DNA from 2 places in the Lacrimispora sp. genome. Region 2 is predicted to be linked to the other one. Evidence: a T-box and tRNA genes for the amino acid it is inferred to sense, from the RefSeq annotation. Region 2 holds a T-box; the other holds one or more tRNA genes.
What was found. A T-box is a leader RNA that pairs with one kind of tRNA and senses whether it is charged. The one in region 2 lies ahead of tyrS (tyrosine--tRNA ligase), so its partner is inferred to be a tRNA-Tyr.

Region 1: it encodes a tRNA-Tyr, which carries the amino acid that the T-box ahead of tyrS (tyrosine--tRNA ligase) is inferred to sense. The anticodon was not compared.

What each region holds. Positions count from the first base shown of each region.
Region 1 is NZ_JBKVXF010000005.1:19,732-36,367, forward strand. It holds tRNA gene ACLTWA_RS15720 (tRNA-Gly) at 5-75, opposite strand; tRNA gene ACLTWA_RS15725 (tRNA-Phe) at 117-189, opposite strand; gene ACLTWA_RS15730 (desulfoferrodoxin family protein) at 537-929, shown strand; gene ACLTWA_RS15735 (hypothetical protein) at 1,028-1,459, opposite strand; gene ACLTWA_RS15740 (methyl-accepting chemotaxis protein) at 1,556-3,550, opposite strand; tRNA gene ACLTWA_RS15745 (tRNA-Leu) at 3,810-3,895, opposite strand; tRNA gene ACLTWA_RS15750 (tRNA-Tyr) at 3,936-4,017, opposite strand; gene ACLTWA_RS15755 (glycoside hydrolase family 13 protein) at 4,087-6,159, opposite strand; gene ftsH (ATP-dependent zinc metalloprotease FtsH) at 6,530-8,353, opposite strand; gene hpt (hypoxanthine phosphoribosyltransferase) at 8,363-8,890, opposite strand; gene tilS (tRNA lysidine(34) synthetase TilS) at 8,883-10,259, opposite strand; gene ACLTWA_RS15775 (SpoIIE family protein phosphatase) at 10,334-11,749, opposite strand; gene ACLTWA_RS15780 (FtsB family cell division protein) at 11,906-12,229, opposite strand; gene yabQ (spore cortex biosynthesis protein YabQ) at 12,247-12,603, opposite strand; gene yabP (sporulation protein YabP) at 12,621-12,905, opposite strand; gene ACLTWA_RS15795 (RNA-binding S4 domain-containing protein) at 12,995-13,234, opposite strand; gene ACLTWA_RS15800 (HU family DNA-binding protein) at 13,238-13,540, opposite strand; gene ACLTWA_RS15805 (ComEC/Rec2 family competence protein) at 14,037-15,017, shown strand; gene ACLTWA_RS15810 (methyl-accepting chemotaxis protein) at 15,091-16,636, opposite strand, start outside.
Region 2 is NZ_JBKVXF010000001.1:1,684,887-1,701,522, reverse strand. It holds gene ACLTWA_RS08050 (calcium-translocating P-type ATPase, PMCA-type) at 1-87, shown strand, start outside; gene ACLTWA_RS08045 (CitMHS family transporter) at 291-1,667, shown strand; gene ACLTWA_RS08040 (sodium ion-translocating decarboxylase subunit beta) at 1,703-2,821, shown strand; gene ACLTWA_RS08035 (OadG-related small transporter subunit) at 2,883-3,014, shown strand; gene ACLTWA_RS08030 (DUF3892 domain-containing protein) at 3,242-3,547, shown strand; gene ACLTWA_RS08025 (beta-class carbonic anhydrase) at 3,604-4,146, opposite strand; gene ACLTWA_RS08020 (fibronectin type III domain-containing protein) at 4,503-10,532, shown strand; T-box leader at 10,610-10,865, shown strand; gene tyrS (tyrosine--tRNA ligase) at 10,905-12,128, shown strand; gene ACLTWA_RS08010 (HD domain-containing phosphohydrolase) at 12,182-13,513, opposite strand; gene ACLTWA_RS08005 (DUF1961 family protein) at 13,704-14,399, shown strand; gene ACLTWA_RS08000 (glycoside hydrolase family 2 protein) at 14,611-16,636, shown strand, end outside.

The DNA.
Region 1 (16,636 bases), on a different contig from region 2:
TTAAAGCGGGTGATGGGAATCGAACCCACGTATCTAGCTTGGAAGGCTAGTGTTCTACCATTGAACTACACCCGCAAGGAATTTTAAAACGTATTTCAAATGTGCAAAAGGCACAATGCCCAGAGCCGGAATCGAACCAGCGACACGAGGATTTTCAGTCCTCTGCTCTACCAACTGAGCTATCTGGGCCAACCGGTTGGAACATGAGTTATTTTACAGGATTTCCTTCTTCTTGTCAAGGGAAGTTTTCTAAATTATGTAAAAAATATAATAAAAAGGATTATTATTTCTTTGACCCTATTTAAAATGGAGGGTTTTCCCAATGTCACTTCCTCACAGCATCCGGTTTTCTTTTTTATGGCAGCATGACCAGCCATATTTATCCAGAACTTAATAAACTGGAGAAAAAAATGACATGACCTCAGTCATTGAGAAAATACCGGCCCCAGTCAAGGGGAATGGAAAAAGTTGGTGTTATGTTTCTGCCTCTATTTGGGAATTCTGATAAATGATATCAACAAGATTGGAGGAGCCTCATGAAAAACGAACCTGTATTTATGACAGACCAAAACCGCAACATCATTCTGGAAGCCATTTTAGGGACCCCGAATGCCGCAATCCCAGACAGCTTAAAACCATTTGACATTCTTGAGCCAAACACCTCTGACGGGGCAGCCGAAAAACATGCTCCTGTCATAGAAACCGACGGAAATCACGTAACCGTAAAAGTGGGAAGTGTATTCCACCCTATGTCCGAAGAACACAGCATCACCTGGGTATGCCTTTATACGGCTGCCGGCTGTGTGATGAGGGTGAATTCAGGCGATGGCTGCGAACCGGTTGCCCATTTCACTCTAGAGGAAGGCGATTCTCCCCAAACCGCTTATGCTTACTGCAATCTTCACGGATTCTGGAAAACAGAGGCTTAAGAAAAAGGAGTTTATGCTTCAAGAGAATTTTAATTTTCTCTGTGATGCATAAGCTCCTTTTTTCCCCTGTAATTTTGCGCCCTTCCCTGAACAGGCGGTCAAAGCATCTTCTTTAGGCGTTCTATATGATCCTCTTCCACTTTCAGCAGCTCCTTCATAAGCGCAAGAATGTCCTTATCTGCTTCTCCTTCATACTGCCGGATCCGCTTGTTGCAGTCAATGATCCCCATGGTTCCTCCCTGAATCAGCATCTCTGCCATATGAGAAACAGACTTATCCTTAAGAGTCTTCATGTCAATGGCCAGATAGGCCATCATCGTTTCCAATGCCCCGGCATCCTTTGCCTTTCGTCCATGTAGGTTTAATAGCTCCCTTGCTTTTTCATGAACCTGACTATATTCCTTAAGTTCTGCATCTAAATGCTCCTGAAAGGGTTTATTATCTGTCATGGATAAAAGCTGTTTCACGGTTTTTACACCCATCTCAGAATTCTGATAAATGAAATCCAGTAATTCGGCATCTGCGTTCATAGATTTCCCTCTTTTCATTTTTTGTTAGTATGAGTTAAAAACCGGGAATTTATAATAAAAATAACTCAGAATACAAAATACAAAAAGGAACCCGTCTCATTCTAACTCCTGATCAGTTTCTTCTGTCTCCTCCGTCTCTTCTTCAACCGGTCCATTGCAAAGCTTAAACTTTTCAACCTCCATCTGCAGGATGCGCGCCTGTTCTTCCAGCTTTTCCCCGGCAGAGGAGCTTTCCTCGGCCGTGGCTGCATTGGCCTGAATAACTGCAGAGACCTGGGATAAGCCCTGATTGATCTGATCGATGGCCCGCACCTGCTCCATGGAGGAAGCCTCTACCTCCTTCATGGCCTGTTCCACCTGAACGGACTGTCCTGCAATTTCCTGAAAGACTCGTCCGGTTTCCCCAGTCAGTCTCTTACCTTCTGAAACTGCCTTTACGGATTGTTCAATCAGCTCAGACGTCTGTTTTGCCGCCTCTGCGGACTTTTCCGCCAGGTTCCTGACCTCTCCGGCTACAACAGCAAACCCCTTACCAAAGCCACCCGCCCTGGCTGCTTCCACGGCAGCATTTAAGGCCAGGATATTGGTCTGGAACGCGATGTCTTCAATGATCTTAGTAATGTTGGATATCTTTTGGGAAGATAAGCTCACCTCATCGATTGCCGCCTGAAGACTTTCCATGTGCTGGTTGCCCGCATCAACTTTCTTCCCGGACTGGCTGGTATAAGCGGAGGCCATGCGCACATATTCCACGTTTTTTTCCGCCTGCAGGTATACTGCCTGTATGGAAGAATTCAGTTCCTCAACTGCAACTGCCTGTTCTTCGCTTCCCGAAGCAAGGGCCTGGGAAGCACCGTTTACCTGTTCTGCTCCGCTGTTGACCTCTTCTGCTGTCAGCTGAACACTTTTAAGAGTCTCACTCAAACGCAGGGAAATGGATTCCATGGTCGTCCGGATGCTGTTAAACTCTCCCGGATATTCACATCTGCTTTGAACTGCCAGGTTTCCGTAAGAAACCTCCTGCAGGTAACAGGAGATATCCTGAATGATCTCCTTATATTTAAAAGCCATCTCATTGATCTTTTCTGCGATACTCCCGATCTCATCATTTCTTTCAATGGTCAGTTCCATATTCAGATCTCCGCCGGAAAGCCGTTTAAGAGAATCTACTACATTTCCAATGGGTCTGGTAATCCGGTTTATAATTCTTAAAACCGCAAGAACACCAAATACAAGAGAAAGAAGTCCCAGAACAATCGCACTGACTACAGACACTTTTATTCCGGACATAAATTCCGATTGAAGAGCCGTTACATTGACCGACCAGCCGTTGGTGCCTTTGATGGGCGTAAAGGAACCGATTTTCTTTTTTCCGCCTTCCTCATAAAAGCGAAAACCAGTTTCTCCCTGAATCATCGCCGTTTCAAGTTCCGCAATCTCACCGTATGTCTTCGGATTTGTTTTTGCATCTTCCACGCTGTTTTGTTTTGCCATCACAAGAGCAAAGTCATCGCTTGCCACCTTTGCTCCATTGCGGTCCAATATGTAAGTACTTCCCGTAGTTCCCAGCTTTGCATCAGCAATGATGTTTTCAAACACAGAGTAAGGAAATTCAAGAATCACCACAATGTCCCCAAATGGATAGGCATACTGAAAGGAGACAGAATCCTTTCCAATGATCGGATCTGATAAGAACGGAGTCCCGCTTTTTGCCTGCTGGTATGCAATATTATCATCATAGGCTTTCCCGTTCGCAACGGATTTTCCATCAGAGGAAATAATGTCGATCTTATTCAGCCCGTATTGGGAGCTGGAAATGTTCAGGAAAATGCCGATGTTACCTCCCCGTTCTGCATTTCCTTTCTCATACAGCGCGATGGACTCCGCTATGATAGAATACTCCTTTAACTGCTGCGTGATTTTTTCTGAAACCAGTTCCGACGTTTCCTCAAGACTCATAGCCAGTGATTTATGAGCCGTATCATAGATAAGATAAATGGAGCTTACAGACAGTAAAAATACAATGCAGGTAATACAGCTTATGGTAAACATGACCAATTCCTTTTTAATTCCCGTTCGGCGTCTGCTCATCTTTTACGAACCTCCAATATATGATTTGTGCTTTAAAATCCCTAAAGATCATAAGGATCCAATCTGTATATCGGACCGTTTTCAGATAGTTATAGCGTATTTACCATCTTTTTACAGCAGTTTTTCAAACTTTACTCACAATTTACACAATTTTTACAGTCATGCATACAGTTTTTCAGGCTGGGCCATGGTGCCTATGCGCTGTCATTCCAACAAAAAAAGATACCCATCAAATAATGATAGATATCTTCACCCTAAATGCCGGCGACCGGAATCGAACCGGTACGGGAGGTAAGTCCCGCAGGATTTTAAGTCCTGTGCGTCTGCCAGTTCCGCCACGCCGGCATTCTCATATATAATCGCAGTCACCTGCCGTTATATGGAGTGGGCGGAGAAGGATTCGAACCTTCGAAATCGTCGATAACAGATTTACAGTCTGCCCCCTTTGGCCACTCGGGAATCCGCCCATGCTTTATTAACAAGCGTCTGTTATTTTATCATACGGACAAGCAAAAATCAAGGGTTTTTTGCAAAATTTATAACTTTTCAATCCGATCTGCGGACAGCAGAACCGCACTCGTTTCCGGCATCCGAACGGTTATCCGGCCGTCATTTACTTCATAGGGAACTTCTCCTGCATTGTAGCCGCTGCCAAAGGTAAACATATGCCTTGTCATCGTCTCCCCGTCCCTTACCCCCAGCTGCCATACCGGTATTTCCACATCTCGTTCTCCCTGACAGTGATTCACCGCAACGGCACAGATACTGTCTTTATAAAACCTCCCATAGGAAATCAGGTGCTTTTCAGCCAAAAGCTGCTTTAAGGACCCCAGCCGGAGCGCAGGCAGCCGGTGATGAAGGGCAGTCATATACCGGTGGAATTCAATGAGTTCAAAGTTTTCATCGCCCCAGGGATAGGTTCTCCGGTTATCAGGATCCGTAAAGCCGCATACACCGGCTTCATCACCGTAATAAATGGTGGGCGCCCCCGGCCAGGTCATCTGGATCATGACACCTTCCCGAAAGATTCCATAATGGATGTCCTCAGAGGCAGCTTCCGGTCCCAGGGTAGACGACCGCCCCACTTTTCTGTTGGTTCTGGTAAGAAAACGGGAATGGTCATGGTTTGATAATTCATTCATCGCAGCAAAAAGGGAACCGGTCATCATGCGGCTCATGTGTTCGTTCATGGACTTAAAAAAACGTTCTCCGTCTCCAAACAGAGCCGGACTGCTTTCATCGCTGTGCTTTTCCATTCCGGTCAAAAACCAGCTGACCGGCTCCATAAAGGCATCATAGTTCATGACCGTATCCCACTGATCTCCATTCAGCCAGGCAGACGGATCTCCATAATGCTCTGCCAGAATAAGAGCCTCTGGATTCGCCTCTTTTACCGTTTTTCGAAAGGCTCTCCAAAAGTCATGGTTATACTGGCTGCTGTGGCCTAAATCCGCTGCCACATCAAGCCTCCAGCCATCTGCATGATAAGGCGCAGACACCCATTTTCCTGCAATACGAAGAACATCCTCATATAAGGCCGGGGATTCTTCATAATTAAGCTTTGGAAGGGTCGAATGGCCCCACCAGCCTTCGTAGGAATCATTATAAGGCCAGCCCCGGCCGTCGGAAAATTTAAAAAAGGAGCGGTAGGGGCTGTTCTCTGACACATATGCCCCAGGCGCATAATTTCCCGACATTTCATAGATCCGTTCCCCATCAAGCCATTTATGAAAGGATCCGCAGTGGTTGAATACTCCATCGAGAATGACTTTCATCCCCCTTTTGTGCAGTTCCTCCACAAACCGGACAAAAAACAGGTCGCTGGCTTCCAGATTTTCCTTTTCTGTGGTGCGGATCATATATTTCGCAGCATTCCGGTTATCTTCGGCTTTCGGATCTACCGCCTCGCCTCCATCCGTTACGATCACTCCGTAATGGGGATCGATATGGTCATAGTCCTGGCAGTCATATTTATGATTGGAGGGTGAGACAAAAACAGGGTTCAAATAGATCACGTCAACTCCGAGGGCCTTTAAATAATCAAACTTATCCCATATCCCCTGCAGATCTCCGCCGTAAAAATGTCCCACATCCATCTGCTGCGGATATTCCCTCCAGTCTCCCGCATGAGTAACCGGCTTTCCGATGTAGATATATTCCCGGTCAGTCACATCATTTTTCTCATCTCCATTGCGAAAGCGGTCCACAAAAATCTGATACATCACCGCCCCCTTCGCCCAGTCCGGCACAGAAAAGCCCGGAACCACACGGAAATAACAGGAGGCCAAAGGTTCCTTACAAGGCCCCAGACGGTTGTAATACCAGCGTTCTGCTCCCTTTTCTATCCGAAAGAAATAAAAAACCGGATCAGCTCCAACCACTATTTTGTATTCATAATAATCAAACAGCCCATCGGATCCGGCTTTTTCCATGGCTGCCTCACGGTCACTTCCTTTTTCTATAAAATAAACCCAATCCGCATCATTCCTTGCCGTACGGAAAAGAAACCGCACTTCTTCTCCCTTCGCCGGCTCTGCCGGAAAACGGAAATTCTCTGTCTCATCGGTAAATAACGCTTCTGTGTTTAACGCTTCTGACTGAAAACACATAGGATCTCCATTTCCTTTCTCTGCTTCTATAAATTCTATTTTATCTGATTGATCTTAAATATACAACCCGCCTTTTTCCAATAAACAGATAGAAAAAACGGTCAGCGGGGTAGCTGACCGTTTTTCGGAGAAGGTATTTCGTTTCTTATGGGGTGTAGCAAAAACTATATAATGTATTGGGGGGGTTTACGTTTATAAATATACCATGCTCTGCAAAATAAGTGTGCACAAACATCATTTTTTTCAATATGATTTTTTATGCACATTTCCCCAGCCCTTTGACAGGTTACAAAAAAGTGCAGAATCACAGGCAAAAACATAGACATTTTACCCGACTCTGCACTTCTATCTTCATTAAGCCTTCAGAAGCTTATATCACTTCTGCTGGAGCAGAGAACAGACTTTCAAATTCCTGCTGGCCGATTTTTTCTTTTTCCATAAGCAGCTTACAGCAGGCATGAAGTACATCTTCATGTTTCAAGATGATCTCTTTTGCCTTCTCATAGCACTCATCAATGATTCGTTTTACTTCATTGTCAATGGTGTTGGCCACCTGGCCGCCGTAATTCTTTGTATGGGCCAGATCCCGTCCAATGAAGACTTCATCACCGTCATTATCATAATTGATCATGCCCACCTGCTCGGACATGCCGTACTGGGTCACCATGGCGCGGGCCAGCGCTGTGGCCTGCTTAATATCCTGTGATGCTCCGGTGGTAATATCACCGAAGATGATTTCCTCTGCGATCCTGCCGCCTAAATCCACCATAATATCCTGCAGCATCTTTCCTCTGGTGTTGAACATATGATCATTCTCCGGCAATGGCATGGTATAGCCGGCAGCACTCATTCCCGTTGGAATAATGGAAATGGTATGAACCGGTCCCTGGTCCGGAAGAAGATGGAAAAGAATGGCGTGACCTGCTTCATGATAAGCAGTGATCTTCTTTTCCTTTTCGGTTATGATTTTGCTCTTTTTCTCGGCTCCGATGCCGACCTTAACAAACGCTTTATCAATATCGGCCTGATTGATGAATTTCTTGCTGTGTCTGGCCGCATAAATGGCTGCTTCATTCATCAGATTCTCAAGATCAGCACCCGTAAAGCCTGATGTGGTCTGGGCGATCCTTTTTAAATCTACATCTTCTCCCAAAGGCTTTTCCTTGGAATGTACCTTTAAAATATCTTCTCTTCCCTTTACGTCAGGTCTCCCCACGCCTACTTTCCGGTCAAAACGTCCGGGACGAAGGATGGCCGGGTCCAGAATATCCACACGGTTGGTCGCTGCCATAACGATGATTCCTTCGTTGACACCAAACCCATCCATCTCTACAAGAAGCTGGTTTAACGTCTGTTCTCTCTCGTCATGTCCTCCGCCCATACCGGTTCCTCTCCGCCGGGCTACGGCGTCGATTTCATCGATAAATATGATACAGGGCGCATGTTTCTTTCCTTCTTCAAATAGATCCCTGACACGGGATGCACCTACACCGACAAACATTTCCACAAAATCCGATCCGGATATGGAGAAAAACGGCACTCCGGCTTCACCGGCCACTGCCTTGCCAAGAAGGGTCTTACCGGTTCCGGGAGGTCCTACAAGAAGGATTCCCTTTGGGATTCTGGCGCCTACATTCGTATACTTCTGTGGATTCTTTAAAAAATCCACCACTTCTTCAAGCTCTTCCTTCTCTTCTTCAAGACCTGCCACCTTGCTGAAATTCACCTTGTTGGCATCCTTGGCAAGAAGTGCCCGGCTCCTGCCAAAATTCATCATCTTGGAATTGGCACTTCCGGCTCCTGCCCTGGCATTCATGACCATAAATAAAAATACCATAGCCATTGCCGTAAGTATCAGCGGAAGTGTGATGGTCAGGAATAAATTCTCCTTCTGGACGGCGTCCACAGTATAAGTGATTCCACTGCGGTCCAAACGGTCCTGAATTCCAATCACATCGGATACATTGGCCTGTTTTGTGGTGCCATCGGTCATGGTCATCTCAATCTTCCCGGTTGGGGGCGGATCGTTCTGCCTGATCGTAGCCGAGGCTATGGTTCCATTGTCTATTGCCTGCATCAACTCCTGGTTGGTGATGATTCCGCTTTTTTGGGGAAGCCTGCTGGCAAATAAAAGCATGATAACCAGAAGGAGCAGAAATCCCAAGCCTTTAAATGGTTGCTGTTGTTTTAACATGCTGCCTCCTTATTGCTGTTCTATAACTCCAATATATGGCAAATTCCTGTATATCTGATCGTAATCAAGACCATATCCTATGATAAACTCATCCGGTACTGTAAAACAGGTATATTTGACCTGTACCTGTGTCTTCACCCGGCGCTCCGGTTTGTCAAGAAGGGTACACAGCTCAATGCTGTTTGGATTTCTTTGTTTTAATACCTCAATTAAATAGGATAAGGTATTGCCGGAATCGATGATATCTTCAACGATCAGCACATCCTTTCCCTCGATGGGGTCATCAAGATCCTTCACGATCTTTACGATCCCGCTTGATACGGTACCTGACCCGTAGCTGGATACGGACATGAAATCCATGGTAAGCGGCAAGCTGATTCGTTTGGAAAGTTCACAGGTAAAGAAAACGCCTCCCTTTAATATACAGATCAGATGAAGCTTTTTTCCTTCATAATCTTTACTGACCTGTTCTGCAACTTCCTTAATCCTTGCTGCCACTTTTTCCTCTGATAACAATACACGTATCTTATCATCCATTGTCTTTTCCTCCGTCTAACTGCATTTGTATTACTGTATGGGTATCATCTGTTATCTTATAGTATTCACTGATCCGGTATCCGATGACCCAGAGGACATGGGAACCATCCGCAATTAATGGGATTTTTTCACGTTCCTCCCTGGGAACCTTTTCATCAATCATCAATGCCTTGACGGTTTTTCTACCGCCTCCGGCCAGTGTCATGTAATCTCCTGTTTTCCGATACCTCACTGAGAGTGCACATTTGATTTTATCATAATCAAACCATTTCGTATACCCGTTTTTGGGAATTTCCTGACCTTTTTTATAAGGAAAGACTTGAAAATCAACTTCAGGAAGGGGCCGTTCTTTGGAATTATCCACAGATTCCTTCTGATTTTTATTCTTTATCCACAGGCAGTCAGAAATCCGTACGGCAAGAAGCCCTCCCGGCAGATCCACCTGCTTGCCTTTGGGGGCGGACAGCAGAGCCGCGGCACTTTCCACATGGGTCATGGTAATGTCTTTCATGGACGCCCTGACCGACCGGATCATGGTTCGGATTACATAAGTCTTTATGATGTCATCTTCCTTTAAAAGAAATTCTGTTCTGACTGCATATGCAGTGACTGAACCAGTTTCATCCGTTCTCCGGATGCCATAGTCCTTTAAAAAGTTTTCTGCCTGTTTTTCCAGGTACTCATCAGCTTTTGCTGCCATTTCCCCGGCATGGATAATATTTTCTGCGGCTCTGGGATTGATCTGTTCCCGGATTTTTGGAAGAAGAATCCCCCTGATCCGGTTTCTGGCATAATCGGTATGGGAATTGGTTGAGTCTTCACAATAAGATATCCCTTTTTCCTTTAGATATGCAAGAATTTCCTCCTTGCTTACCGGCAGCAAAGGCCGGACAATCCGGTCTCTCACCGGCCGTATCCCCCCCAGCCCCTTTAGCCCTGTCCCGCGGAACAGATGATAAAGAATGGTCTCTGCCTGGTCATCGGCGTGATGGGCTACAGCGATTTTATCTGCGTCGAATGCCTTGCGTTCCTTTTCAAAAATCTCATACCGCAGATGCCTTCCGGCCTCCTCCACAGACATTCTGTGTGCTTTTGCATAGGCTGCCGCATCCACACGGATACAGGAAAAGGGCACCCCAAGAGACCGGGAAAGTTCCTTTGCGTACTCACTGTCCCGGTCTGCTTCTGCGCCCCTTAAACCGTGATGGACATGGACGGCCTTTAAAGAAAGTCCAAGCACCTCTTTTAATTCATGTAAGATTACAAGAAGACAGACCGAATCGGCTCCTCCGGAAAGCGCCACAAGGATGCGGTCTCCCGGAGTCAACAGCCGGTTCCGTCTGATAAACTCCAATATCGTTCTGTACATTCTGTCACCTTCCTTAGTTGATTTTCTCCCCTCTTTATTATAAATATACCCGCAAAACATGTCTGTTGCAATTATTATTTTCTTTTCCAGATGCCTGCAGTCAACACCGTCATATCATCGGCAGCGTTTTCCGTAAATGATCTCGCAAAGAGCAGAATCCGGTCTGCCATATCCTGAGGATTTTTTTTAGGCATACTGGCAATGAACTCCTTTAGCATGTACTCTTTGTCATCTGCCGGCAGAGCGTCTAATATTCCGTCGCTCACCATGACGATCCGGTTATCGTCCCATAGCTTTTTCGACAAAAGCACAGGTTCCACAGGATTTAAGATTCCCATGGGAACATCACCTGCTTCTAAAAGCTCTACCCCCCGGTCTGTCAATATGTAGGTTGCTGCCGCTCCCAGCTTCATGGCTTCCATAATGCCGGTTTTCAAATCAATGCAGCACAAATCCAAAGTTGCCGGATGTTGGGAAATACCGGTCAGCAAAAGAACCGTATTGACCATCTTTAAGGCGGCCCTGGCGGAAAACCCGGCTTCCAGAAGCCTTTGGGTCAGTTCAATGACCTGGCGGCTCTCTTCCTCGGCGGCTTTGCCGCTGCCCATACCGTCTGACAGGCTCATAATTACCTGACACGGCTGGACTTGTCCAAAGGTGTAGTTGTCACCGGAAACCTCTTCTCCGGTCTTTACCGCCTTTGCAGCCCCGTAGATGACCTGAAACTCTCCTTTTTCCACAAACCGTATGGTATCGGACTGTTTTGTCACCAGATTTCTTCCATCCGGTGCCACGGTCCACTCTCCTTCTTCCATTGCCGCTTCCAGAATTTCTGCCGCCTCCTTTACTGTGACGCAGCGTCCGTTCATGGTCCGCATGGTTAAGAATGCTTCCCGCTGCTGGTTTTCATATTCCAGCATCAGCATTTTTTCTATTATGATATGATTTTTCCGGAATGCCCGCTTTACCTCATCCTCCCATTCGGGAGTGATGTCAACGGCATGTTCGACCTGATGGGAAAATTCCTCTAAGATCATTGCCAGTTCCTTAAACTGCACAATGACTGCATCCCGGCTCTCCAAAAAGCGGTTCTTCCAAGCCAGATTCATGGTAGCCCGTCCAAGGCCCCGGTTTAAATGGACCATGTATTCATCTTTCTTTTTACAGGTTTCCAGAAAAAAACGGGGCATGTCCCCGTAGTCCACGTTCCCCTTTTGTTCAAATGCACGAATCAGATATTGCAGATAATACTGATTATCCTGTTCTTTCCCGGGATGCACAAAGCATTTATTACAGCCTGCGCATACCATGGCTGCCGCTGTTTCAAGAGCTGCCACGCCATCTTCCTTCGTAAGTCCCTGTTCTGTTGACAGTTCATCTGTGCACGCTTTCGCAAGTTCTCCTAAGGAGTTTGCCATGTCGTTTAATCTTTTAGCCGTGTATACATTCACATCAGCCATATCGTGATGTGCTGCCTTACGTCTGAACACAAAAATCCCTCCTGCCTGTTTCATGCTTTAGACCACATTATATACAGACAGAAGGAAAATATTTGTCAAAACAGCTGACCCATTATTTAAAATCGTACGACAGGTTTCTCCTATAAAGTCCACGTATCTTGGACATAGAGGGATACCCGCAAAACACTATTGCCTTTGCGACGGTTTCAGCAGAATTTCGTCAGGCTTCACAAGGCCAAGCTTTTGCTTTGCCACTTCTTCTATGTATTGTTTGGTTTGGACATAGACCCGGTAGTCCTCTAACTCCTTGGACCGCTGCTGTTCCTTGTCCACCTGCGCCTGAAGGTTTTCCAGACGGATTGCATACTCCTGCTCCTTTTCCTTCAGTGTGGCGCCTTTGATCGTAACAGTCACGGCAAGACTGAACACTACAAAAGTAATACCAATGAGGGTCATGCGGTTGCCCCATTTGTCTTTTCTTTTTCTTCTAGATCTTCCCATCTTATTCATTCATTCACCAGTCATCCCTATTGCCGTCTTTTGTGACGGAATAACATACGCATTTTCATTTTAAGATATTTCCAAAACTTTTTCAAGAACTTTAGAAAAAACCTGCTTATCATTCTGTCATACAGGAACATGCCAAGAAAAATCCCAACGATGACATACCCCCTTAATCCGCCGTCATTCTGCTCATATAGAAGGGAAAATACCGTCAGAGCGGCATATACCCAGAATACCATGTCCTCAATCCCTATAAGTGTATAGGAGTGAGGAACTAAAATACGGAAAGTTCGCAACAGGTCATATGTCATCATAAGCCCTGCACCCGTTAAAAAGCTGTAGAGCAGAAGTTTTACTTCATATACGATATGAACGCTCATATGACTCCTTCTGATTCTTATTTAAACAGCCTGGAAAGCAGAGATTCTCCGGATCTGCGCAGTGCTTCGTTGGAAGAATAATTTAAGCTCTCAATGCTGCCGTTTAGATCCACTTCCCCCTTTTCCAGGGTCAAACGGCTTACATGAAGATCCTTCCCCTTTAATGTCAAAAGCCCCATGTCAGTATCCAGGATCACCTGATTCTCGTCAAAAGACACCACTTCCCGTATTCCCGTCAACGTACCGGAGGCACGATTTTCTATTGTCAGCCTGTGAGGGCGGATGCTCATTTTCTCTTCCATAAGAAAAACCTCCTAATATACCTGTCTTAAGTATATTAGGAGGAGTGCTCCAATATTCCTGAAAATTATCATACGTATAAGAATTCCAGCTAAAGATACCGGTACAGCTCCTTTGCTTCATCCTTTTTTACCGTTTCTGCCACGTCAAGAACCTCAACTTTCACCGAACTGGTTCCAAAACGTATCTCGATCACATCACCCTGTTTAATGTTTAAGGAAGCCTTCGCAGCTTTGTCATTGACAAGCACACGGCCTGCATCACAGGCTTCGTTGGCAATTGTCCTTCTTTTAATCAGACGGGAAACCTTAAGAAACTTGTCCAATCTCATGGATTATGCGTTTACCATATCCTTTAAAGCCTTGCCAGCTTTAAACTTTGGTGTCTTGGAAGCAGGAATGTTCATGATTTCGCCGCTCTTTGGATTTCTGCCTTCTCTTGCTGCTCTTTCAGATACCTCGAATGTACCAAAACCAACTAACTGGATTTTCTCGCCCTTTACTAACTCTTCAGATACAACATCTGTCAAAGCCTTTACTGCCTTCTCCGCATCCTTCTTGGACAGTTCAGCCTTCTCTGCTACTGCTGCGATTAACTCTGCTTTGTTCATTGATATCTTCCTCCTAAAATGTAGCACTTTGCTACGATTATTCGCATTAACACGATTACTATATCATTTATAGCTGTTTCTCCTGTTTTTGTCAAGGTTTTTTCCTCTTTTTACGGGCTTTCTCCTGCATTTTTATCGCATCGCACAGGGCTTCTCCCTCTTCCGATAAAATCACCTTTTTATCGCCAAAAACATGGGGATTTCTGCGTATCATTTTTTCTTGGGGTCTGGCTGTGAATCATAACCTTTAAGCGAACAGCTTCAGGCTCTTATGGGTCTGTTTCCTGTCCCAGGAACAGCCATATCTGGAACGCAGTTTATTTGTAATATTTACGAAATTACTGAAAGTATACATGCCTGCCTTCTCTTCACACATTTTTTCTTTTATCTGATTTCCAGTGACCGTATACTTTTTGAAACATTTTCCAATTCTGAAGATTTTCTGACATTTATCTCCGGCCCCTGTTAAAAAGGAGAAGATTCTTATATAATAGTTTTAATTTAATTGAAACCGGAGGTTCCTATGAAAGAATTCAAATTCTGGAAAAAAGCAGCAGCTTTCCTGCTCTTTTTTAACATTGTTTTTTCTGCATTTCACGTGCAGACCGTATCAGCAACTCAGGGAGAAAATGATTTAACGGCGCAGGCCATGGGATTTGGCCCCGCCCTTGCCATCGGACATGGAGGCAGACTTTTTAACGGAGGCAGCTTATCTCTCCTGTCAGATTATGACAACCGGCAAATGCTTTCCATGGTCCTGCAGGACAAGAATGGCGAGCTTATCGTTATCGATGGCGGCTGGGATATCGATGCGGAACACCTGACCGACGTAATTAAGAGCAAAGGCGGCCGTGTCTCTGCATGGTTCATCACACACCCACATTCCGATCACGTGGGAGCACTGGTAAAGATCTTAAACAACCCGGACAGAAAGATCACGATCGATCAGGTTTATTACAATCTGGCAGACCAGTCCTGGTATGAAACAAAAGAACCTTCCAGATCCGATATGGTCACTCAGCTGCGGAACGCACTTGCAACGCTTCCTGCGGACCGTCTCCATGTCGTCCATAAGGGTGATGAAATCAAAGTAGGCCAGATCAGGGCCAAAGTTTTGAACGACCCATATCTGTTAGACGTGACTTCTGTCAACAACAGTTCTGTTGCCTACAAGTTCTTCTTAAATAACGTCAGCATCCTGGTGCTTGGAGATTTGGGACCGGAAGCCGGAAAGCTTCTGCTGAATGAGACAAGCCGGGAAGATTTGAAAAGCGATATTGTACAGATGTCCCATCACGGACAGTACGGGGTCAGTCGGGAAGTATATGAAGTGATACGTCCTAAAATCGCACTTTGGCCATGTCCGCTGTGGCTTTGGAACAATGACAATGGTTCCGGGATTGGAAGCGGTGACTGGAAGACTCTTGAAACCAGGCAGTGGATGGATGAGCTGGGAGTAAAACGGAATTACTGCATTAAGGATGGAGACCAGACTATTTATTAATAGGATTACGCAAAAAGCAACCCGACAGGTTATACAGACGGGTTGCTTTTTTTACGGTATGATTTTCAGACATTCAGATTTTAAAATGTTCTGCCTCTTTAAGCATCTGCCCTGTGGCATTCGTCAATATCTGGGCTGATTGAGCGACGCTGTCTATAGAGGCACTGATTTCTTCTGATGAGGCCGATATCTCCTCTGATGATGAAGATATTTCTTCTGATGCTGCTGAAACGCTTTGTATTTTATCTAAGATCGCATATTTATCCGTATCAATTGCCTTTGCGGAATTTCTTACGCTTTCTATCTTTGGCAGCATTTCATTGATTCCATCAATAATTCTGTTAAAGGATATCAGCGAATCTTCGATTACCTTAAGCTGGTTTCCAAGTTCTTCATCCATAGAAGAAGAATTCTCAATGATCCCCTCTGCTTCTGACAGCAGTCCGTCAGTTACGCTGCTGATGTTTTCTGAGGAAATCCTTGACTGTTCCGCAAGACGCCTGACCTCTTCGGCAATAACAGAAAATCCTTTTCCCGCATCTCCTGCCCTGGCGGCTTCAATGGATGCATTTAAGGCCAGAAGATTTGTCTGAGAGGCAATGCTGTTCATCAGCCCTGTGATTTCTCCTATATGCTTTATGGAATTTCCCAGAGCATTGATTCTGTCAAAGAAATCCTTAAAAGAAAGGGAAATACTTCCTACCGACTGATTCAGGGCCTGCATGTTCCTGTTGTTATCGGTTGCCATATTGTTGATTTCTTTGGAATTTGAGTCAATCAGGCGGATTCCGTCAAGCATATCGGACAGCTTCTGATTAAACTGCTCCAGTATGTCTGTAACGGTAGCCAGTTCTTCTGCCTGATTGCTGGTCCCCTGGGCAATTTCCGTGATCATATCCGATACGTTTTGAGAACCGGAGGACACTTCTCTTATGACAGTATTCAGGCTTTCGGTCTGTGTATTAATGTCCCCGGAGCTGACCTTAATTCCCTGAATCATACTTCCCAGGGATTCCTGCATGGTTTTCATGGATCTTGTCATTTCGCCGATTTCATCCTTGCGCTTTAAATTCCTGACGGGAACCTTCCGGCTTAAATCCCCTTCTGCCAATTGCTTTAAATGCTTAGAAGTTGATTTTATCGCCATGGAAAATGCAGTTGCCATAATATATACAAAAACCAGACTGAGCAGCACGAACACAGCGGAGGTAACTTTTGAAGCTTTCTCCAGACCTCCAAGTACGGATAAAGCCTCCTCCTTTGTCATCGTGATTCCCACAGACCACTCCGTATTTTCTACCGGAGCATAGCCTATGTATTTATCAATTCCTCCATAACGGAACTGGCCCATTCCAGTTTCTCCGGCTGTCATCCGTTTCTGAATATCGGCCACTGCCTGAAGTTCCGGGTTCTTTTTTGCCGCTTCCAGTCCGTTATACTTTTCAATGACTAACTGCTTGTTTGGATCGGCCACTGATGTCTGATCCTTATTAATCATATATGCAGTTCCATTCTTTCCCACCTTTACCTGATTTGTCAGTTCACTTAAATAATTGCCGTCTCTCGTTTCCACTAAAACCCCAACGACTTTTTCTCCATTTCTGATTGGAGCTGCATAA
Region 2 (16,636 bases):
TCTTTTAAAGAATATGTAGTTGCTGTTCTTATAGCTGTTTCAATCATTCCGATTATGGAAGTATTAAAATTAATTAAGAGGAGATAGAGAGCAATTATATCATAAAATTCTCTTTATTATCCTCTTAATGAAAAAAATTATCGGGTGCCTGGCTTGTAAATATTATAAATGTCTTAAAATACTATTAAATCTTACAATTTTTTAAGTATGTTTTCATTACTCTTTAAGAATCCCCGGTTAATATGGTTACATGATACTTATGCATCTATATTAAAAGGGGGATCATTTATATGATTACTATCTTAGCATGGCTCATGATAATCGTTTTTCTTGGATTAGTCATGACCAAAAGGCTGCACCCGTTTACGGCACTGATCAGTGTCCCGCTGGTGTTTTCCATTATCGGTGTACTCACCGGAGTAATGAAGGAACCCATTGCCAAATATCTTGAAAAAGATGCTGCTGACTCTTTGTCTGTTATGGACCAGATCGTTGCACTTGGAAAGATGTCCCAGGATGGACTGGTAAAGAGTTCCAAAACTGCATTCATGCTGCTTTTTGCTATTTTATTCTTTTCTATCATGCTGAATGCAGGGCTTTTTGATCCGGTCGTAAACACGGTGATCCGCATTGCTGGCGGAGACCCGGTGAAGGTTTTGATCGGAACTGCAATTGTAGCTGCTGCCGTTTCTTTAAACGGTGATGGAACAACTACCACGCTGATTTGCTGTACTGCCTTTATCCCGATTTACAAAAAGCTCAATATGAAGATGCTTTATCTGGGCGTTTTGATAATCCTGATGAACACGATCATGAACCTGCTTCCGTGGGGTGGACCGACCGCCCGTGCCATGGCGGTTATGGAAGTGGAAGGCGGCCCGGTTCTTTCGGCTCTCGCTCCAGGTATGGTTGTTTCTATTATTTACATGCTTGGTGTAGCTTTCTACCTTGGCATGAAGGAAAGAAAAAGAGTCGGTATCCAGAAGCTTTCCGCAGCTGAGTTAGCACAGACGACACATTCTGACCCTGAAGTGGAAGCATTAAAACGTCCAAAACTGATCTGGTTCAACGCAATCCTGACTATTGGTACCGTTGTACTCCTTGTTATGGATAAACTTCCATCTTCTTTCTTATTTTTAGTTGCATTAGTTATCGGTCTTATGGTAAACTACACAAAGATCAAGGATCAGAAAAACCGTATTCAGGATAATGCAGGTGATGCGTTACAGGTAGTAATCCTGGTGATTGGTGCAGGTATGTTTTCCGGTTTATTCGGAAGCACAGGTATGAGTGATGCGTTGGCACACAGCATGGTAAGTGCACTGCCGGCTTCCCTTGGAAGATGGTGGGGTCTTGTTACTGCAGTTGTTTCCGCACCCGGTACTTTCTTTTTATCAAATGATGCTTACTACTATGGTATTTTACCAGTGTTCGCTGAGGCAGGCGCAAAGTATGGCTATACGGCTCTGAACATGACGGTAGCATCACTTTTGGGACAGGCATTCCATTTATTAAGCCCGTTGGTTGCATTCATTTACCTGCTGTTGAATATGACAGGACTTGAAATGGGCGAGTGGCAGAAGGAATCCGCGAAATGGGCATGCGGTATTTTCGTAATATTTATCGCAGTTGCCGCAATTACCGGGGCTTGTCCACTATTTCTTTAAATGTAATTACAGGCAGATTGAGATTGGAGAGAAACATGAGCATATTATTAGAAGGGCTACTCTCGTTTACATGGCAGCAGGCAGTGATGATGTTGATCGGCTGCGCCCTAATGTATCTGGGTATCAAAAAAGAGTATGAGCCGACACTTTTAGTCCCCATGGGACTGGGCACTATTTTAGTAAACTTCCCCATGTCCGGTATTATTACACAATCAAGTACCGGAGCTGAAGGAGTACTTAACGTGTTATTTGATGCCGGAATTTCAACAGAATTATTCCCGCTTCTGATCTTTATCGGAATCGGAGCAATGATTGATTTTGGCCCATTGCTGCAGAACCCTTTTATGATGTTGTTTGGTGCTGCTGCACAGTTTGGTATTTTTGCAGTTGTAATAGTCATTGTATTAACGACGAATTTATCTCTTCAGGAAGCTGCTTCTATGGGTATTATCGCAGCAGCAGACGGACCTACCAGTATCTTTGTAGCCGGTAAACTGGCAGCGAATCTGTTAGGGCCGATTACCGTAGCGGCATATTCATACATGGCTCTTGTGCCGATCATACAGCCGCCTGTCATCAAAGCGCTGACAACAAAAAAGGAACGTCAGATTCATATGAAATATGAGCCAAAGGACGTTTCCAAAACAGCCAAGATTTTATTCCCGTTAGCAATTACATTTGTTGCAGGTTTTACAGCACCCATGTCACTGCCTCTGATTGGATTTTTGATGTTTGGTAATCTGTTACGTGAGTGCGGCGTTCTGGACCGTTTAAGTGCTTCTGCACAGAATGAATTGGTAAATATTATCAGTATTTTACTTGGACTTACGATTTCATTAAAGATGACTGCCGATGAATTTTTAAATCTTAAAACGCTGTTAATCATCGGATTTGGTCTGTTAGGTTTTATATTTGATACTGCAGGCGGTGTTATTTTTGCTAAGATCTTGAATGTTTTCCGTAAGGAAAAAATCAATCCTATGGTCGGAGCAGCAGGTATTTCCGCTTTCCCAATGAGCAGCCGTGTTATTCAGAAGATGGCAACGAAGGAAGATCCTACAAACTTTATCCTGATGCATGCAGCCGGTGCCAACGTCTCCGGACAGATCGCATCTGTAGTGGCAGGCGGACTTTTACTATCCTTCTTCATGTAACTGATTGCAACTTTATAAATAATGAAATGTGCTGCCCCGTAAGGGGGGATTGGAGGTAACAATGACAGATATCGTAACTCAGGCATTAGAATTAATGGGTATTGGCATGGGTGGTATTTTTGTCGTAATGATTTTACTTTACGGTATTTCCCAGCTGCTTTTAAAGCTGACTGCACCAAAGAAAGAGAATTAATTACATTAGCTGACTGTCTATTTATTAGAATCCTAAAAATAAAATGTTTAAAGAAAAAACGGTGGAAGACATTCTGCCGTTTTTTCTTGTGCAGAGAAACCGGTTTTTTGTCTTGCATATTTTGAGACAGAAAAGAGACACTAGGATTGAGAGGATATAAGGAATCAAGAAAGCAGACATTCAGGAAAAGAAGTATTATTACCATTAAAATAATGCGGGAGGTAACGATGATGCCAGATAATAAAGAGCCATCTATGGCAAACAATCTGCCTATGATGGCATTGGATGATATTCCGGTACCCAAGGCCGATGCAAAACAAATCGTTGCATTGGTGAAGGAAAGCGGACGTGTTACCGGATACAAGCTGTCAGATGGAACGGTGCTAGATAAAGAAGAAGGCGTGCAGCTGGCAAAGCAGGGTGGTATCGAAGGCGTGGGAGTAGCTTCCAGAAACGGCAATGAGTATTTGAAGTCCTTACCGGATGGCAGTGAAAGTAATAATTTAAGCAATTTACCATCCATCAGCAATTGAATTTAAAACAGAATCAAAAAGGTCCGATCCCCTGCCGGGGATTGGGCCTTTTTGAGTTAAGAGACTGGAGAGAGCCTGCCGCAGGATATATCCATAAGGAACCCCTGGATTATCACATTATCCGGAATGAGGGGATGGGTCTTCAGTAAAGTGACTGACTGTCTTACGGCTGTTTTTATGCTGTCCATACCCTGAAGCCAGGAATCCAGATCAAACCCCTCTTCCTTAAGCTTTTGTATGGTATCCCGCTCGATTCCACGCTGGATCAGATGGGTGATAATGGTTTCTGATGAAATCGTGGCAGATAAGCAGTCTGTATGGCCGATGACCATGACTTCCTCCACTCCGAATTCCAGGATCGCGATCAGAAGGCTTCGTATGGTACTGTCAAAAGGATTTATAATCATACTGCCTGCTGTTTTTATCAGTTTCACATCTCCGCTGTGCAGACCCAGGGCAGCAGGGAGAAGCTCTACCAGTCTGGTATCCATGCAGGTAATGAGAGCCAGTCTTTTTTTGGGGTATTTGTTGGAAGCGAAGTGCTTATAAAAGCCGCTGTTAACAAACGTGTCATTATACTTTAAGATTTCCTCAATCATAGTCTACCTCCATGATAATTGAATTGGTTTTATCATAATAAGTAAATCTTAACGGAAACCGGACGGCTGTCTTAAAGATTGTTTAGCTAGGAAAAGAATTCCAACGTATAAAACGTAAATGATGTAAGCGATTAACCAACAATATGCATAAAAACATGACGAAAATAATCCAAATAATATGGATAATATATATTACGAATATTTTATTTTACAAAAGATAATAGTAAAATAATACAAATAATTATATATATAATTAACAAATATTAAGCATATTGTAAACTTTGGTTGAAATCTTGGGAAACAGAATGTAAAATGAGTCTGTAAGCGCTTTCACTATTATTTGGGAGGGAACCATAATGAGAGTTAACTGGAAACGATGTAAAAAGGCCCTGGCCCTGGCTCTGACGGCTTCCATGCTGCTGCCGTTTTTAGTGCCAGAAGGGGGAATTGCTTATGCGGAGTTTTCCTTTGGGCAGGCTGAGGAAAAGCCTGCGACTCCGTCAAATGCAAGCGGAATGCCGGTAACAATTCCTGGACCGGAGGCGACGCCATCAGAGGCTGACAGCTTTAGGTCAGAAGACGTGGCCACATCATCAGAGGCACAGGTGTCTTTGGAAAATCCTGCAACACCGTCAGAAGCCATGGGCTTGCCGGAGACCGAACCAAGGTTTAAAAAATCGGAGGGAAGCTGGGAGGTGACCGGTCTGAGAATTCCTGCGCTTGCCTGCGACGATACTTCGGTCACTCTGGTTTGGGACAAACCGGAAAATTATGAGGAAGTTGCAAATTACAATGTGTATCGGGATGGGGAGAAAATCGGAGATGCGCGAAGTAATTTTGCAGAACATGCGGATTGGGCGGATACTTATATGAAGGCATTTTATGACTACTATGAGAATCGGTCCGTGGATATGGTAAACGTGGATATTCATACATTCCGGGCAGAAGGGCTGTTGCCGGAAACCAGTTATGATTTCTCCGTGGTGGCTGTTGACGCAGAGGGGAACGAATTGGGAGACCGGGTCTCTATTGGCTGTTCCACGAAAGCAGCACCGGAGGTATTTCATATCAAGGACTATGGGGCTGAGCCGGTGGAAAAGGGCTACACATCCCTTGATGAGGAAGCGGCGGCTTTTGTGGTCAGGAATACCAGAGCCATCCAGGCTGCCATTGATGATTGCAGCGAGGGCGGTAAGGTAGTGATACCAAAAGGGATATACATGTCCGGAGCCTTGTATCTAAAGAGTCATATGACTCTGGAACTGGAAGAAGGAGCCGTTCTTTTTGGATCACCGGATGTCAGCCATTATGACCAGAATTACCTTCTCTATCCCTATTCCACAGATACCAGGTCCTGGGCGCTGATCAATACCTACAGTGCAGATGAAAATGGGGGATTTGAAAATATCCGTATTGTGGGAAAAGGAACGGTTTACGGAAATGGATGGAAGTACGGTGCCGGAAAAGAGGTGAGCGGAGACGGCTATGAGCCTTACTATCAGCAGAGAAAGGACGGTGATCCTGACTGGAATGAGGAGGGGTTAAGGAAGTATGGACTAAAACGCTGGGTGGGCAGATCAAAGAACGACAAAATGGATTTGGGAATCCTGGCGAAAAGCGCGTATGACAATGGAATCAGAAAAGGATTGAATGAGACTGCAGCGTATTCCACCAGACCCAATCTGATTGTCCTTCGGAATGTGAACGGTGTTTATATTGAAGGGATCACAGCGGAAAATCCGGCTATGCATACCATTGCAGTTTTAGACAGTGAAAATGTGGTCTCGGAAAATGTCAAGTATATTACATACGATGCAAACAATGCAGACGGCATTGAGCTTGGAAACACACAGAATGCCATGGTCTATAATAATTTTTTTGATACGGGAGATGATGCCGTCAATTTTGCGACCGGAATGGGAAAAGGTGTACAGGATACGGAACAAAAGCCGTCAAGCGGAATCTGGACCTTTAATAACTTTTTCAGGGAATGCCATGGAGGTGCAATCGCGGCGGGAAGCCATACCGGAGCCGGGATCAGTGACATGCTGGTGGAAGACAATGTATTAAATCACAGTGATATGCCTTTCCGCTTTAAGAGTGCACCCGTAAACGGAGGAGGTGTGAACAATGTCTTAATCCGTGACTGTGCGGTAGGAAATGCGGATAAGGTGTTTACATTTAACACCACCTACAGCGATGTCAACCAGTCCACCACAGTGGAACCGGCAGATAAGCCGGCGGAATTCTATGATATCAGCGCTTACAATATTACTGCAGATACCATTTCCAAGAATACCATTGACATTGTGGCAGACGTTGATTATGAAAAACCTCATAAAACGTGGCACACCCACCACAATCTTTATTTTCAGGATATTACCTTTACGAACATTAACAAGGCTCTGGCAAAGAAATCGGAGAATATCGTGGGAGCGTCCAATGTGACATTTCACAATGTGGTCATGAACTGGAAGGGAATTGAAAAGAAGGAGGAGGATGCTTCTGCTTCGGAGTATAAAGCCTGGGGAATCATAAAGTTCAGCAATGATCTAAGATTTACAGGAACTACCACCCAGTCCGTCAACTCCTATAATTCCATGGCAAAACCTGTGTGGCCGGAGGAGGTTTTAACGGCTGCCAGCGCATCAGAGGCCATAAGAGCCGGGGGAGAGCACCGTGTTACTTTAAAATGGCCTGCTGCTAAGGACGGAGAACAGATATCCGGCAGCGGTAAAGTCTCCGGGTATATTGTTGAGACTTATCGAAATGATGAGCTGATTGATGTGACGAAGCCGGTTCCTGCTGCCTCTATAGAGCTTACCGGTCTTTCCTCCGGAACTGATTATGTGTTTGTGGTATATGCGGTGGATGAGCCGGGAAATAAGATTGCCGGTCCCCGCTTTGAGTTTACTACGTCTTCTGGAGAATCCATAAACTTAAAGGAGCCTTCAAACAGTAAGGTGACTTTCTCTGGAATCGGGTATACCTGGGGAACGGCCAGGTTTCAATCGGCAAAGGCTTTTGAACCGAGAGTTCGCGGTTACCGTGCCTATGTGGATGGGGAACTGGTGGATACGGTATATAATTATCAGTTTGAAAAGCCGGAGGCAGAAGATCTGTCAATGACCATAGGACGGATGCTGGAGGATGAAAGTGAAGTGGTTTTAGAAGCATTTACAGATACGGATGATAGCTTTGCTTACGAGGAGGCAACTGTAAAAACCATAAAAAAATACGATTTTCATGCCCCTGTCTGGGGGGATCATGGGTTAAAGGCTGCAAGGCGCGGCGAAACCATCCGACTGACCTGGAAGGAGCCTGCGGATGAATCCGGCATATATGGTTACCGTATTTATGTAGACGGAAAGCCGGTTTATAAAGCCGAGGGGGATTATTTCAATCACGTAAACGATGCTTATACCACTAAGGAATTGTTTTACGATGTGACAGGACTTGATTTAAATACTGCCCATACATTCCGGGTAGAAGCTGCAGACAGCTGGGGAAAGGCGTTAAACGGAACCGGGCCATTCCACTGGACCAACAGCGGACCGGAGATTGTCTGGGATGGGTCAAAAGGAGAACAGCTTTGGAAATCCTCTGCATTTGGCCAGTCTACAGATTTGAATTTCAAGTCCAACATACTTCCGGATAAGGTGGGAACCAATGATACCTGGCCCATAGGAACGGATATTCCTCTGAACCTGGAAGGAAAGCCGGTCCAGGATGTGGTGCTGGAATCCAGAGGCGGAAAATTACAGGCGGGACATGACGGGCTGACCTTCTATTACACAGAGGTTCCTGCCAGTAAGAATTTCTCTCTGACCGCAGATGTTACCGTGGAACAGTTAGGACCGGAGGAAGGGTCTAAGGCCAATTTGCAGGAGGGGGCAGGTCTTATGGTCCGTGATGTGAACGGAAGTCCGAGAAAGAATCCGTTAGAGGAGGGATATGAAGAATATCCAGCGGCGTCCAATATGGTCATGCTCAGCATTCAGGCAGCCTCCAAGTCCTTAAATGCAGATTTAAATCTTCTGGCCGCTGCCCGCTACGGAGTCAACAGTCCGGCAGGAAATTTAAAATCAGTTAAGACCACGGCAACCTTTGAAAAATCGGTTTCCAAGGCAGATAAAAAATATGCGCCTTCGGATGCACCCTTTACTTCCAACTATTACGGAACCCAGATGAAATTAAGGCTGGAGCGGACGGATGAAGGATTTTTCCTGTCTCATCTGGACGAGGAAGGAAAGGCCGTTACGTCCTATACCTTTGCGGATAAAAATGTAACACCCAATATCGTGGCTCATCTCGATCGGGAAACCATGTATGTGGGATTTTTCGCAGCCAGAAATGCCAGAATGTCGGTAAAGAATATTTCTCTGGATCTAAGTGATGTGATAGACCCGGATGAAACGCCGGCTTATGTGGCACCGGACAGCGAAGGAGCTTCTTTAAATGTGGCTTCCGCAGCGTATACAAACAGTTCATCCTATACCGTGCAGGCACTGACCAATCAGTCAGGCACCATGTCGGTCAGCCAGAACGGAAAGATGATAGCTTCCGGGGAACCGGTTACCGGAGGCGTACAATTTTCTTATCCGGCTGTGATTGAGGGAGAGGAAGCTGAATTTGAGCTGCGTTTTATTCCTTTTGAAGGTGCGGACGCCGGTAAGGAGAAGGTGCAGACCTTAAAGGTCCAAAAGGAAAGCTACGGAAAGGACTTATATGTTTCTCCAAAAGGAACGGATGCGGCAGCAGGGACCAAAGAGGAACCCATGTCTGTGGAGTCGGCAGTAAGCCGCCTGGTTCCGGGAGGAACCATCTATATGGCAGAGGGAACCTATGATGCGGTGACGATTCCTCTGACTTCATCAGGAAATAAAGAAGCAAGAAAAGCCTTAAAAGCACAGGGAGCAGTGAGGATCACAGGAAGCGGCAAGATATTTGTACTGGATTCTGATTACTGGGATGTGTCGGGACTTGATGTGGATGGAGAAAAGGTGGAAGGAAGCAGAGGCGTAATGATCCATGGCAGCCACAATGTGTTTAAGGATTCACTGATCCATAACACTTCCAGCGATGCAGGCCTTACGATCACAAAGAAGAGAGGAAGCAGGTCCTTATGGCCGTCTTATAATCTGGTTGAGAACTGTGAATCTTTTGACAATGTTGACGGTTCCAAAATCAATGCGGACGGATTTGCAGCCAAGTCCGGTTCCGGAGACGACAACCGGTTTTTGAACTGTGTCTCCCATGACAATGCAGATGACGGCTGGGATACCTACAACACTCTGGCTGATGGGCCAAACGGAAGAACCATCATTGAAAACTGTGTGGCCTATAATAATGGAAACAACGGCTTTAAAATGGGCGGTGAGGGCAGGGAAGTGCCTCATGTTCTAAGAAACAGCATTGCATTCCATAACAACCTTGACGGCATTACGGATAATTTTAATCCTGGGGAATTGATCATTGAAAATAACACCTCCTTTGATAATGTCCGTTTCAACTTTATTATGCGTCCAAGTCCGTATAAAACGGATGCCAACGGAGAACTGACGGCGGACGGCACCGCAAGGAATAATGTTTCCTTCCGTTCAAAAGCCTACAGCGCCTCCTTACACAAAGTATATGATGATAAAATTGCTGCAAAGGTTTCGGAAAATAATTATTTTTACCAGAACGGCGCCAACGCCGTTGGGCCGGAAAACTTTGTATCTCTGGACCCGGCCGACTGCTTTTTCCGGGTTGACGGAAAAATCGTATTTGGTGATTTCCTGCGCCCTGCAAAGGGAAGTGTCATTGCAGAAGCAGGTGCCGGTGGAATCCTTCCCGGCAAAGATAATCCGGCTCCGGAACCAGAACCGGAACCGGAACCAGAACCGGAACCAGAACCAGAACCGGAACCAAAACCGGAACCAGAACCAGAGCCGGAACCGGTGGATCAGGGAAAGAATTCCGGGTCTGATTCCGATTCTGACAGAGACTATGGCAACAAGGCTCATTCCAGGGAGACAAAAGGAGCCTGGAACAAAGATTTGGCAGGCTGGCGCTTCCAAAAGCCGGATGGCACCTTTATGAAGGAAGACTGGGCCATGGTCAGCGGCATATGGTACTATTTTGGTCAGGACGGATATATGACCACCGGCTGGAATAAGATCAATGGAATCTGGTACTATATGGACCCTGGCGGAGCCATGAAAACAGAGTGGGTCTTATCCGATGGAAACTGGTATTATATGCACAAGGATGGTTCCATGGCAGTTGGCTGGATCTATGTAAAAGGCCACTGGTATTATCTGGACCAGAGCGGAGCATGTCTGATGAATACGGTCACACCGGATGGTTACAGAGTCAATGAAACGGGGGCATGGATAAAATAAAAGAGTACAGAGATGTTTAAAATGCCCTTGACAAACTTAAAAAAAATCCATATACTAATCAATAACTTCATATACCATTAAAAGCGTTGATAAGAACAAGTAGCAGTGCGATGGACCACACAGAAAGCAGCCGGTCGATGAGAGGCGCGTGGAAAGCGGATTGTGAATACATCTTTGAGCTTCACACCCAACGGCGGAGCGCCCAGTAGGCTGTGACGGATTCCTGCACCCGTTATTGTGCTAGAGTATCGGATCAGGTACTCAAAAAGGTAAGCAGTGTGAGCTGTTTATGAACTTAAGGTGGTAACACGAGATTTTAGCCTCGTCCTTTTGAAAGGACGGGGCTTATTTGTATTTAAAAGGAGAATTGTTATGACGATTTACGAAGAACTGAAAGCCAGGGGATTGATCGCCCAGGTCACGAATGAAGAAGAGATAAGCAAGATGGTCAACGAAGGAAAAGCCGTATTCTATATTGGCTTTGATCCTACGGCTGACAGCCTTCATGTTGGACATTTCATGGCACTGTGTCTGATGAAGCGCCTGCAGGAGGCAGGAAACAAGCCCATCGCCCTGATCGGAGGAGGAACCGGAATGGTTGGTGATCCATCGGGCAGAAGTGATATGCGTCAGATGATGACGGTGGAGATGATTCAGCATAACTGTGACTGCTTCAAAAAGCAGATGAGCCGTTTCATTGATTTTTCTGAAGGCAGGGCGCTTATGGTAAATAACGCCGACTGGCTGATGGAGCTCAATTATGTGGAACTGCTCCGGGAGGTTGGCCCTCACTTTTCCGTAAACCGCATGCTGACAGCAGAATGCTACAAGCAGCGTATGGAAAAAGGGCTCAGCTTTCTGGAATTTAACTATATGATCATGCAGAGCTATGACTTCTATGAGCTGTTCAGACGCTACGGCTGTAACATGCAGTTTGGCGGAGATGACCAGTGGAGCAACATGCTTGGCGGTACGGAGCTGATCCGCCGCAAGTTAGGCAAGGATGCCCATGCCATGACCATCACCCTTTTGTTGAATTCCGAAGGCAAGAAGATGGGAAAGACCCAGTCCGGTGCCGTATGGCTTGACCCGGAAAAGACTTCCCCGTTCGACTTTTTCCAGTACTGGAGAAATGTGGCGGATGCCGATGTACTCAAGTGTCTGCGTATGCTTACCTTTTTGCCTCTTGAGCAGATCAATGAGATGGAACGCTGGGAAGGCAGCCAGCTCAATCAGGCAAAAGAAATCCTTGCATATGAGCTGACAAAGCTGGTGCATGGAGAGGAAGAAGCGCAAAAGTCACTGAAGAGTGCGAAAGAACTCTTTACCGGAGGAAATGCGGCTGACATGCCAGCCTGCGAGCTGGAAGAATCTGATTTTACAGATGGAAATGTGGATATCCTGACCATGTTACAGAAATCCGGTCTGGCACCTACCCGTTCTGAGGCAAGACGCAATGTGGAGCAGGGCGGTGTTACTGTTGACGGAGAAGGGATAACCGATGTGAAGGCCCTTTTTACAAAGGAGCAGTTATCCGGCGAAGGAGTTGTAGTAAAGCGCGGAAAGAAAAAATTTGTGAAAGTATTTGTAAAATAAATAGAAAAGGGCTGGTGCAAATCGGTGGAACCGACGTTTGCACCAGCCCTTTTTTAGGGCCAGAAGGAAGGCGGCTGAGGCTTTTGGATAGAAATGGCGTAGCTGATTTTTTCGCTGCTGGAGCGCAGCCTTAAAAACTGATCGTATTCCTTCCGGAACTTTTCATAGATGTTCAGGACAGGACGGCACCGGTCTGCGGTGGTTTCAAGGATCCTGTCCAGATTAAGGACTGCCATATCCACGATATGGGAATCCAGAAACCCTTCTTTTTTCATATTCAGGAGTATGGTGCAGATCCGGTCTGTGGAAAAGGCATCTTTATAGCTTCTTATCCCGGTAAGGGCACTGATAATATCCGCGATGGCAACCAGACGTTCTTCGGTTGTCAGATCTTTGGCAGTCAGGCCCTTTGGGTATCCGGTGCCGTTTAACTTTTCGTGATGGCGAAGGGAAATGCGCGCAATGGCTTCATCGATCATACCTCCGAATATTTCTTCTGTTAAGTCTACGTGAGTCCGCATAATTGCCATTTCCTTATCCGCTAATCTGCCCGGGAATTCTAAAATCTCAACGGGAATGGCAATTTTTCCCAGGTCATGGAGCAGAGCACCGCAAAGAACCAGATTCAGCTGTTTTTCATCTAAAGATAGAAGTTTTCCAAGCTCATAGCTGATGCTGGTGGTGGTTATGGTATGTGTTACGGTGTAGTGGCTTCGGAAATCAATGATAAAGACGAGCATCTTTAAATACCCGGTAATCTCTTCTCCGGAAAGAGGAATTCTGCATAAAAAATCCGAATATTCGGGGTCATGTCTCCAGGCATCATCGATGGAACCCTGAAAATCCAAATCTGCGGCAAGCTCTAAGATATGGGGGGCAAATGTAATGTCCTTCCCGTTGTTCAGCATGTGAAGTGTTTCCTGCCAGGTCCTGTTTTCCAGAGACATGGAAACATCGATCCGGTCAGCTATGTGGATGAGCTGGGCCAGGTCCTTTAGTTCCCTGCTTATGTAATCCTGCTTTTTTAATAAGCTCCATCCGATATGATGAAGCAGGACTGCCGGCGCAAACTTTCTTAGTGGGGAGAAATAATGGATAAATAAATATCCGTAGAAGGAATGGTTCCAGACATCTTTGGTTTCAAACTGCAGCATTCTTGAAACTTCTTCTGTCTTAAAGGCTCCGATGTCATGAAGCTGGGCGGTGAAACAGATATTACGAAGTTCTTCTTCGGTATACTGGCCGCTTTTCCGGATCATCCGGTAAATAATGTAGGCCACGTGCGTGCCATGTTCTGTAAGTCTTGTATCTATATAACTGCAAAAGCGGCGAATGATTCCCAAAACGCTTTCGTTATTTATAATTTGGGTATATTGCATTTGCATGCAGGTTCCTCCTATGAATGATTGCTCTACCAATAGTTTACCATATTGTACATTATATGGAAAGGAAAATAAACGCTCAAAAGCGTCTGGTTTTCAAAGCTGTCCTTTGGAAAACGGTTGAGAATAATGGCTGTCAGAGGTATAATTATTCCATCACACAGGAAGTAAAATAATTGGAGGGACCATTACAATGAAAGAAGCAAACGGATATGCAAGGCTGATGGAGGAAAGGCTGATCTATGACAATCCTCTGGCAAAAAAGGAAGACATAGAGGGGTTCGTTCTTGAGGGGAAGGCGAAAATCAGTTTTGAAGATGGAGCGATGCGGTTAAAAAATGAGCTGGATGATCAGATGGGACAGCGGGCCAATTATGTGCTCTGGTGCCCGGTGGATTTTCCGGAAAATATAAAAATCACCTGGGAGTTTAAGCCTGTGACCGATCAGGGACTTTGCATCCTGTTTTTTGCAGCTTCCGGGAAAGAGGGAAAAGACCTTTTTGATCCTTCTCTTTCTCTACGTACAGGGGAATATCCCCAATATCACAGCGGAGACATCAATGGGTTTCACGTTTCCTATTTCAGAAGAAAGGAACCGGATGAGAGAGCATTTCATACCTGCAATTTAAGAAAGAGCAGAGGATTCCATCTGGTGGCCCAGGGCGCTGACCCCATTCCGGATGCAGCGGATGCCAATGATTTTTACCGTATCAGCATCCGAAAATACAAAGACCACATCAGCTTCTCCGTCAATGATTTGACCGTGTTTGCATTTGATGACGATGGAAGTACCTATGGAGAACCGTTAAAAGGAGGGAAAATCGGTTTTCGCCAGTTAGCACCTCTGACAGCGGATTACCGGAATTTGAAGGTGTATGAGTTGGACTGATGGCACCATTGCCCTTTCTGGAATTTCATAAGGACAGAAAAAGCATATCAAAAAAAGAAGGCATAAATTGATAATTGAAAGAAAAAATGGGACCAAAACCTGACCATTAAGAGTCAAATGAGAGTAAAAGTGGATAGAAAATGATTATTTACAAAGAACTGTACCGAGGATATAATACCCTAATAATTTTAGATGAAAGCGGGGAAGGATTATGATACCGAAAGGTAAGGTACAGGGGAAAACATATTTTTTTCACAACGGATGGAAGTTTCTTCTGGCGGATGTATTTCCAATGGAAAAGGCTTTAAAAAAGACACGTGATGAAAACGGACATTATTTCTATGAGAAAGAGTATACAGAAGAAAGCTGGGAAGAGGTAACGCTTCCCCACACCTTCAATGACAAAGACTTATTTAAGGACCGGATTCAGGACGCGGGAAGCGGACAGAAGCGGACGGCCGCCTTTTACAGAAAGTGGTTTTCAGTCCCTGAACAGCATCGGGGGCAGAAGGTTTTTATGGAATTTGAGGGGCTTCGCCAGACATGCTATCTTTATATCAATGGAAAAATGGCAGGATATTATGAAGCAGGAGTTGCGCCATTCGGATTTGATCTGACTCCCTGGATCTGCTACGATACCCCCAATCTGATTGCGGTGGCCACGGACAACACCTCCACCAGAAATATTGATTTCTGTATTGGGGAGACACCGAATAAGCCGGAGGTGGTTCCGGGCAGTTATCTGGTGGCTCAGGACCAGGAAGCGGACGGGTATAAAAGGGGAGTCGGATTTTTCTGGAACTGCAATGATTTTAATCCGTCGGTAGGAGGGATTACGCGGCCCCTGAAGCTTCATTTTAAGCCGGAGGTCTATCTGACGCTTCCTCTTTACAGCAATCTGCGGACAAAGGGTGTTTACGTATACGGGCAGAATTACTGTTTGGAGCAAAAGCGTGTTCAGATAGGGGTGGAAGCTGAGATACGGAATGAGAGCACAAGGGCTGTGACGGCATGGTTGGAGATTACTGTCAGAGAGTTAAACGGCAGGGAAGTTGCGCATTTCCGTTCTGAAAAGCAGAAGGTGGCACCGGCAAAAGAGCTGGAAACAGAACTTTCCGTAACCCCACGGGATGCTTATATCTGGGATCAGGAGGCAGACCAGTATGTGCCGGTCAATGAGGAAGATCAGGTAATGGAGACCGAGACAAAATCCAGGTCGGTTTCCGTAATCTCTGCGCTGTCTCCTCAGGAAAAGGTGCGTTTCTGGAGTATAAAAGACCCTTATCTGTACCGGGTAGAGGTTCAGCTTTATTCAGACGGGCAGCAGGTGGATGCTATGGTGATCGAAACCGGTTTTCGCAGTGTTGGCTATGACAAAGACAAGGGCGTTCTTGTAAACGGGGTGCCTGTATGGCTGACAGGCTATGCACAGCGGGCAGCGAATGAATGGGCGGCAATCGGGATCGCACCGGAATGGCTGAAGGACCAGGATGCCATGTGGATCAGGGAAAGCAACAGCAACCATCTCCGTTTTATGCATGTGGCTGCCTCACCGGCGGATATCCGTGCCTGTGACCGGCATGGAGTGGTATGTACTCAGCCTGCGGGAGACAAGGAAAGAGAGAATTTTGGAAGGCAATGGGATCAGAGAGTGGAGCTGATGAGAGATGTGATCATCTTCTTCCGTAATAATCCTTCTATCTTTTTCTGGGAGGCAGGGAATAACTCCATCAGCAAGGAACACATGCGTGAGATGCGTCTGTTAAAGGAAACGCTGGATCCCAGGGGAGGCCGTTTTATGGGATGCCGTACCTTGAATACAGAGGATGTAGTGAATGAATCGGAATATACAGGAACCATGTTGAACCGCCACGCAGCCCGCTTTTTGGCGGAACATGGTCCTGTGACGGAAACAGAATATGCAAGGGAAGAAGCGCCAAGGCGGATATGGGATGATTTTACACCACCGGATTTCGATTATAAAAATAAATGGCTTGGAAAAGGCGGGAAGAAGCAGGTTGGACTGGATTTTTATGATCTGACCTCGGAAGACCTTGCCTTGACGGCTGCCAAAGGCTACAGTGAATTCTTTCATGACAGGATCGGCGGTGCTTCGGGGAAAAATTATTACAGTGCCTGCGCAGCCCTTTGCTGGACGGATTCTGCCCAGCACGGACGCCAGTCATTCAGTGAAAACGGCCGTATGAGCGGACGGGTGGATCCTGTTCGTATAAAAA